Linked DNA regions of Aliidongia dinghuensis. The protein of the gene in region 2 interacts with the protein of the main gene of each other region in a pairwise test. Links are inferred from orthologs where the notes say so. Each region holds a gene or a part of one and is shown on either strand. Other genes may lie near its edges.

Evidence for each region.
Region 1: the proteins of bioB (region 2) and IEY58_RS26580 interact in binary tests that used the Escherichia coli proteins (3 or more experiments, as listed by UniProt). The link is inferred for Aliidongia dinghuensis from one-to-one orthologs.

Annotation. Positions count from the first base shown.
Region 1 is NZ_BMJQ01000016.1:167,343-170,526, forward strand. What follows is about bases 265-3,128. They hold IEY58_RS26580 (class II glutamine amidotransferase), read right to left. Parts: upstream 2,147-3,128; coding sequence 1,382-2,146; downstream 265-1,381. Other genes in these bases: lepA (translation elongation factor 4), read right to left, coding at 265-1,086; IEY58_RS26585 (EamA family transporter), read left to right, coding at 2,413-3,128. Also shown: more of lepA, read right to left, coding at 1-264; more of IEY58_RS26585, read left to right, coding at 3,129-3,184.
Region 2 is NZ_BMJQ01000007.1:78,964-82,124, forward strand. Bases 221-3,061 are described here. They hold bioB (biotin synthase BioB), read right to left. Parts: upstream 2,223-3,061; coding sequence 1,218-2,222; downstream 221-1,217. Other genes in these bases: IEY58_RS14470 (adenosylmethionine--8-amino-7-oxononanoate transaminase), read right to left, coding at 221-1,221; IEY58_RS14480 (efflux RND transporter periplasmic adaptor subunit), read left to right, coding at 2,651-3,061. Outside these bases: more of IEY58_RS14470, read right to left, coding at 1-220; more of IEY58_RS14480, read left to right, coding at 3,062-3,161. UniProt on the Escherichia coli protein: Catalyzes the conversion of dethiobiotin (DTB) to biotin by the insertion of a sulfur atom into dethiobiotin via a radical-based mechanism.

The DNA.
Region 1 (3,184 bases), on a different replicon or contig from region 2:
GAATTCGCGCTCGAGCCGCTCCTGGATGATCTCCAGGTGCAGGAGCCCGAGGCAGCCGACGCGGAAGCCGAAGCCCAGCGCCGCCGAGGTCTCGGCCTCGGCCGCGAAGCTCGCGTCGTTGAGCCTGAGCTTGGCGATGCTGTCGCGCAAATGCTCATAGTCGGCGGCATCGACCGGGAACAGGCCGCAGAACACGACCGGCACGGACGGCTTGAAGCCCGGCAGCGCCTCCGCGGCAGGGCGGCGCTCCTCGGTGATCGTGTCGCCGACGTTGGTGTCGGCGACCGACTTGATGCTGGCGGTGATGAAGCCGACTTCGCCCGGATTGAGCTCGCCGGTCAGCACCGCCTTGGGCGTGAAGTACCCGACGCGCTCGACGGTATGGAGTGCGCCCGAATTCATCATGCGGATCTTCATGCCGGTCTTCAGCACGCCGTCGCGGATGCGCACCAGGATCATGACGCCCAGGTACGCGTCGTACCAGCTGTCGACCAGCAGCGCCTTCAGCGGTGCCGTCTCGTCGCCGGTCGGTGCCGGCAGGCGGGTGACGAGCGCTTCGAGCACACCCTTGATGTTGAGCCCGGTCTTGGCCGAGATCTCGACTGCGTCGGACGCGTCGAGGCCGATCACGTCCTCGATCTGCTGCTTGATGCGCTCCGGCTCGGCCGCGGGCAGGTCGATCTTGTTCAGGATCGGCACGATCTCGTGGCCGGCGTCGAGCGCCTGGTAGACGTTGGCGAGCGTCTGGGCTTCGACACCCTGGCTCGCATCGACCACCAGCAGCGAGCCCTCGCAGGCGGCAAGCGACCGGCTCACCTCATAGGCGAAGTCGACATGGCCCGGCGTATCCATCAGATTGAGCGTATAGGTCTGGCCGTCGTCCGCCTTATATTGCAGGCGAACGGTCTGGGCCTTGATGGTGATGCCGCGCTCGCGCTCGATATCCATGCTGTCGAGCACCTGCTCGCGCATCTCGCGGGTGTCGAGGCCTCCGCAATATTGGATCAGCCGGTCGGCAAGGGTGGACTTGCCATGGTCGATATGGGCGACGATCGAGAAATTGCGGATATGCGAGAGGTCGGTCATGGGGCGCCGCTGTTCCAGGAATTGGCCGCGACCATAGGGCCAGCCGGGATGCGGCGCAACAAAAGCGCTCGGCCGGCATGGCGCCATGCACGCCGTTGCAGTATAAGCCCGTTCGTCGATCCCCGACCGAGAGGAGTCCGCCATGGCCGCGAAGAAAAACGCGATCGCCCGGGACCTGCGGTCGCCGAAATACCGACCGCGGGTCGTCAAATCCAAGAAAGCCTATGTCCGCCGCCCGAAGCACCCCGCCCGGGCGGCGGATGGGTTTTGGGGGCCGTTCTCGGGATTGGGCGCTTCAGCCGACCACTTCGCCACCGCGCAGCGCCAGGAACGCGCCGTGGCCGAGCTCGGTCCATTGTTCGTCGGAGGTGAGCGGCCGGGTCGCAACCACGGTCACGACGTCGTTGGGCGTGGTCTCCGTGGCGAAATCGACCTTGATGTCGTCGTCGATCAGCGTCGCCTGGCCGAACGGCGCACGCCGGGTCAGGAGGGCGAGGCGCGTGCTGCAATGGCAATAGAGCGAGCGGCTGTCGCTCAAGAGCAGGTTGAACACGCCGAGCGTCGCTAGCTCGCGCGAGAGGTCGCGGATCGCGCGATCGAGGGCCGCCTGCGGCGGTGCCTCGCGCCAGATGGTCCGGAGCTGATCCAGCATCCAGCAGAACGCGTGCTCGCTGTCAGTCGTGCCGATCGGCCGGTAATGGGCGAGCGGCCGTTGCTTGACGCCCTTCAGCTGACCATTGTGCGCGAAGGTCCAGCTGCGGCCCCAGAGCTCTCGGGTGAAGGGGTGGGTGTTCTCGAGCGAGACGCGGCCGCGGTTGGCGCGCCGGATGTGGCTGATCGCGATGCGGCTCTTGATCGGATAGGCCCGCACGAAGCGGGCGATCTCGGAATCGGCGCTCGCCTGCGGGTCGTGGAAGGTGCGGCACGCCTTGCCGTCATAGAACGCGATGCCCCAGCCGTCGCCGTGCGGCCCGGTGCCGCCGCCGCGCCGCACCAGGCCGGCGAAGCTGAAGCAGATGTCGGTCGGCACGTTGGCGCTCATGCCCAGAAGTTCGCACATGCGGGATCGCTATCCGGTTGATCCAAGGCCGCTTCCCGGCCCCGGGCCAGCTTAGCGAAGGCGCCATGCCATGCAAAGAAACGGAGCTTTGCCAGCACGTCCTGCCCCGTCGCCTCCGACCGACGCGCGAGATTTTCGCCGCCGCCACATCTCAAGGTGGGCCTAGCCGCCTGACCAGCGCGGGGCTGTAATGCGGGCGCGGGCCTTGTGACGCGCCGCCCGCGCCGCGACCATCGCCCGGTCGAAGACGGCGTCGGACTTTGGGCATGCGGCCGGTACATCTCCTCTGGGCGATCGCCATCACGGCGGTCTGGGGCTTCAACTTCGTCGTCATCAAGGCCGGCCTCGGCAGCTTTCCGCCGCTGCTGCTGACGGCGCTGCGCTTCGCGTTCGCGGCCCTCCCGGCCCTGGTGCTGGAGCGGCCGGCAGTGCCGTGGCGCCACATGATCCTGACCGGGCTCGCCCTGTTCGTCGGCCAATATGTCCTGCTGTTCGTCGCCATGAGCCACGGCATGCCGCCCGGCCTGGCGTCGATCACGCTGCAGATCCAGGCTTGCTTCACCATGCTGCTGGCCATCCTGGTGCTGGGCGAGCGGCCGCAGCCCCGACAGATCGCTGGCGCGGCCGTGGCGCTCGCCGGCCTCGCTGCGATCGGCTCGACCGTTGGCGGCGACGTGAGCACGCTCGGCCTTGGTCTCACCATCCTGAGCGCGCTCAGCTGGGCCGCCGGCAACCTGCTGCTGAAACGCATGCCGAAGCCGGCGGACGGCCGGCCGGTCAAGATGCTGAACCTGATCGTCTGGCTGAGCCTGGTGCCAATCGCGCCGACGCTGGCGCTCTCGCTCGGCTTCGAAGGGCCGGAGCGCATCGCGGCCGCCCTCACCCATGCCGGCTGGCTGGGATTCGGTGCGCTGTTCTATATCGTCGTCTTCTCGACGCTCCTGGGCTTCGGCGTCTGGGGCCGGCTGCTCTCACTCTATGCCGCCTCGACCGTCGTGCCCTTCTCGCTGCTGGTGCCGATCTTCGGCGCCGTGTCGG
Region 2 (3,161 bases):
GACGAGCAGGTCCAGGTCCCGGGGCTCGATCACGAACGGCGGCGCTACATAGAGAATGTCGCCGAAGGGGCGCGCCCAGACGCCCAGCTCGATGAAGCGGCGGCGCAGCCAGCCCGCGTCCTTCAAGGCCGTCAGCTGGACGACGCCGATGGCACCCTGCACGCGCACATCGACGACGCCCGGCAGGTCGCGCGCCGGCTCGAGCCCACGGCGGAGCGCCGCCGCGATGGCCTGGACCTGGCTGAGCCACGGCTCACGCTCGAACAGGTCGAGCGAGGCATTGGCCGCGGCGCAGGCGAGCGGGTTCGCCATGAAGGTCGGCCCGTGCATGAGCGCCGCCGACGGCTCGTCGGACCAGAAGGCGTCGAACACGTGGGCACGCGCCACGGTCGCGGCGAGTGCGATCGTGCCGCCGGTCAGCGCCTTCGACAGGCACATGATGTCGGGCACGATGTCGGCCTCTTCCGAGGCGAACATTCGCCCGGTGCGGCCGAAGCCGGTCATGATCTCGTCGGCGATCAGCAGATGCCCGTGGCGGGCTGCGGCATTGGCAATGCGGCGCAGCGTATCGCCGTCGTGGAAGCGCATGCCGCCGGCACCCTGGACCAGCGGCTCGACGATCACGCCGGCGATTTCGTCGCGATGGCGCGCCAGCAGGGATTCGAGCCCGGCGATCCGGTCGAGGTCGGTCGGCAGCTCGGCCACGAACTGCCTGGGCAGGTAGCCGGCGAAATGCCGGTGCATGCCGCCGTCCGGGTCGGTCACCGACATGGCGCCGAGCGTGTCGCCGTGATAGCCGTCGCGGAACGAGACGAACTTGTGCCGGCCTTTGACGCCGCGGTTCAGCCAATATTGCACGGCCATCTTCATTGCGACCTCGACCGCGACCGAGCCGGAATCGGTGAAGAACACGTGGTCGAGATCGCCCGGCAGCAGGGTGGCCAGGCGCCGGGCCAGCCGTTCTGCCGGCTCGTGGGTGAGGCCGCCGAACATGACGTGCGGCATGCGGGCAAGCTGGTCCGCGACGGCGGCACGGATATGCGGGTGGTTATAGCCGTGGCAGGCCGTCCACCAGGACGAGATGCCGTCGACGAGGCTCGTGCCGTCATCGAGGATCAGCCGCACGCCCTCGGTCGCCTGCACCTTGGGCGGCGGAGCCGCGAGCTTCATCTGCGTGTAGGGCCGCCAGAGTGCCGTCGGCGGCCCCGGAGGTCGGGTCATTCCGCGGCGGCGCCGACATCCATCGGCTTGATGCCGAGGCGGTCGAACAGCACGACGTCGCGCTCGTTCGCCGGGTTATTGGTCGTGAGCAGGCGAGGGCCGAAGAAGATCGAGTTGGCGCCGGCCAGGTAGCAAAGCGCTTGCGCCTCGTCGCTCAGGGCTTCGCGCCCGGCCGAGAGCCGCACCATCGAGTGCGGCATCAGGATGCGCGCGACCGCGATGGTGCGGACGAACTCCAGGGGCTCGACCTTCGCCGAATGGCCCAAGGGCGTGCCCTCGGTCTCGGCCAGCATGTTGACGGGCACGCTTTCCGGATGGTCCGCCATGGTGGCGAGCGTCCACAACATGCCGATCCGGTCGGCGCGCGCCTCGCCCATGCCGATGATGCCGCCGCAGCAGACATGGATACCGGCGTCACGCACGTGGGAGAGCGTGTCGAGCCGGTCGTCCATGGTGCGGGTCGAGACGACCTTCTCGTAATACTCGGGCGAGGTGTCGATGTTGTGGTTGTAGTAGTCGAGCCCGGCGTCCTTGAGCCGCGCCGCCTGGGCCGCGTTCAGCATGCCGAGCGTCACGCAGGTCTCCATGCCCATGGCACGCACGCCCTCGATCATGGCGCAGACCTGTTCCAGGTCCTTGTCCTTCGGGCTGCGCCAGGCGGCGCCCATGCAATAGCGCGTGGCGCCGGCGTCGCGGGCCCGGCGTGCGTCTGCCAGCACGGTCTCGACCGCCATCAGCTTCTCGGCCTTGACCCCCGTCTCGAAATGCGCGCTCTGGGAGCAATAGCCGCAATCCTCGGGGCAGCCGCCGGTCTTGATCGAGAGCAGCGTCGAGAGCTGAACCCGGTTCGGGTCGAAGTTCGCCCGGTGCACGGTCTGTGCCTGGTGCAGCAGGTCGGCGAACGGCAGATCGAACAGAGCCTGGATCTCGGCACGGGTCCAGTCGTGACGGACGACGGTGGCGACCGTGGCGGATTCCTGGGGGGCGGAAGCGTCGGGCAATTGGCCCTCTCTCGTGACAAGGCGATGAAAATCGGGCGGAGCATAGGGAGGCAGGACCAAGGATGCAACGGGGCGAGAACCGTCGGCTCCGGCAAATGCGCAATCCCGGTCGCGCGGCGTATTCGTTTGCCGGTTATCATTGCGACTGCAAATAAGCCTGCGGTTCTTCCATTGAACTCCCAAAGCCCTGGCGCCGCGGACCTTGTATTTGGTAATAATCACGGCCACATGCCGCGTCGTGCCTTCCTCTTCCGGTGGAGCCGGTCCGGGGTCCGGCCGTTTTCTCCGAGTTTTGCTCTACCGAAAGACGAGCCCGACCTTTGGACGATAAGTCTTCGCAGTTACGTCGGTTGCGCATCGATCGGCCCGAACCGGCGGCGCGTGGCGGATCAGCCGGGTGGCGGTGGATCGCGGGCGGCGGCCTTCTGGTGCTCGCGATTGCGGCCGTCGGCGCTTGGTGGGGGTTCGGCCGTGCCGAGGCTGTGCCGATCCGGGTGGCCGTGGCGGAGCCCGTGTCGCCCGGCGCCGGCCCGGCCGTGGGCGCATCGCTGCTCGACGCGTCGGGCTATGTGGTGGCGCGCCGGCAGGCGACGGTCTCGGCCAAGATCACCGGTAAGGTGACCGAGGTACTGATCGAGGAAGGCCAGCATGTCGAGAAGGACCAGGTCGTGGGCCGGCTCGACGATTCCAACGCGCGGGCGGCGCTCGACCAGGCGCGGGCGCAGCTGGATCAGGCCGAGGCGCAGCTGAACCAGGCGCGCGTCGCCTATGCCGACGCGAAGCCGATCTTCGAGCGCAGCCAGCGTCAGGCGGCATCCGACCTCGTCAGCCGCGAGAGCTTCGACAATACCAGGGCGTCCTACGACAATCTGGGGACGGCGGTGGCCGTCGCGGAGCGGGCGGTCGCAGTCGCCCGGTCCAATCTGACGGTCGCCGAGC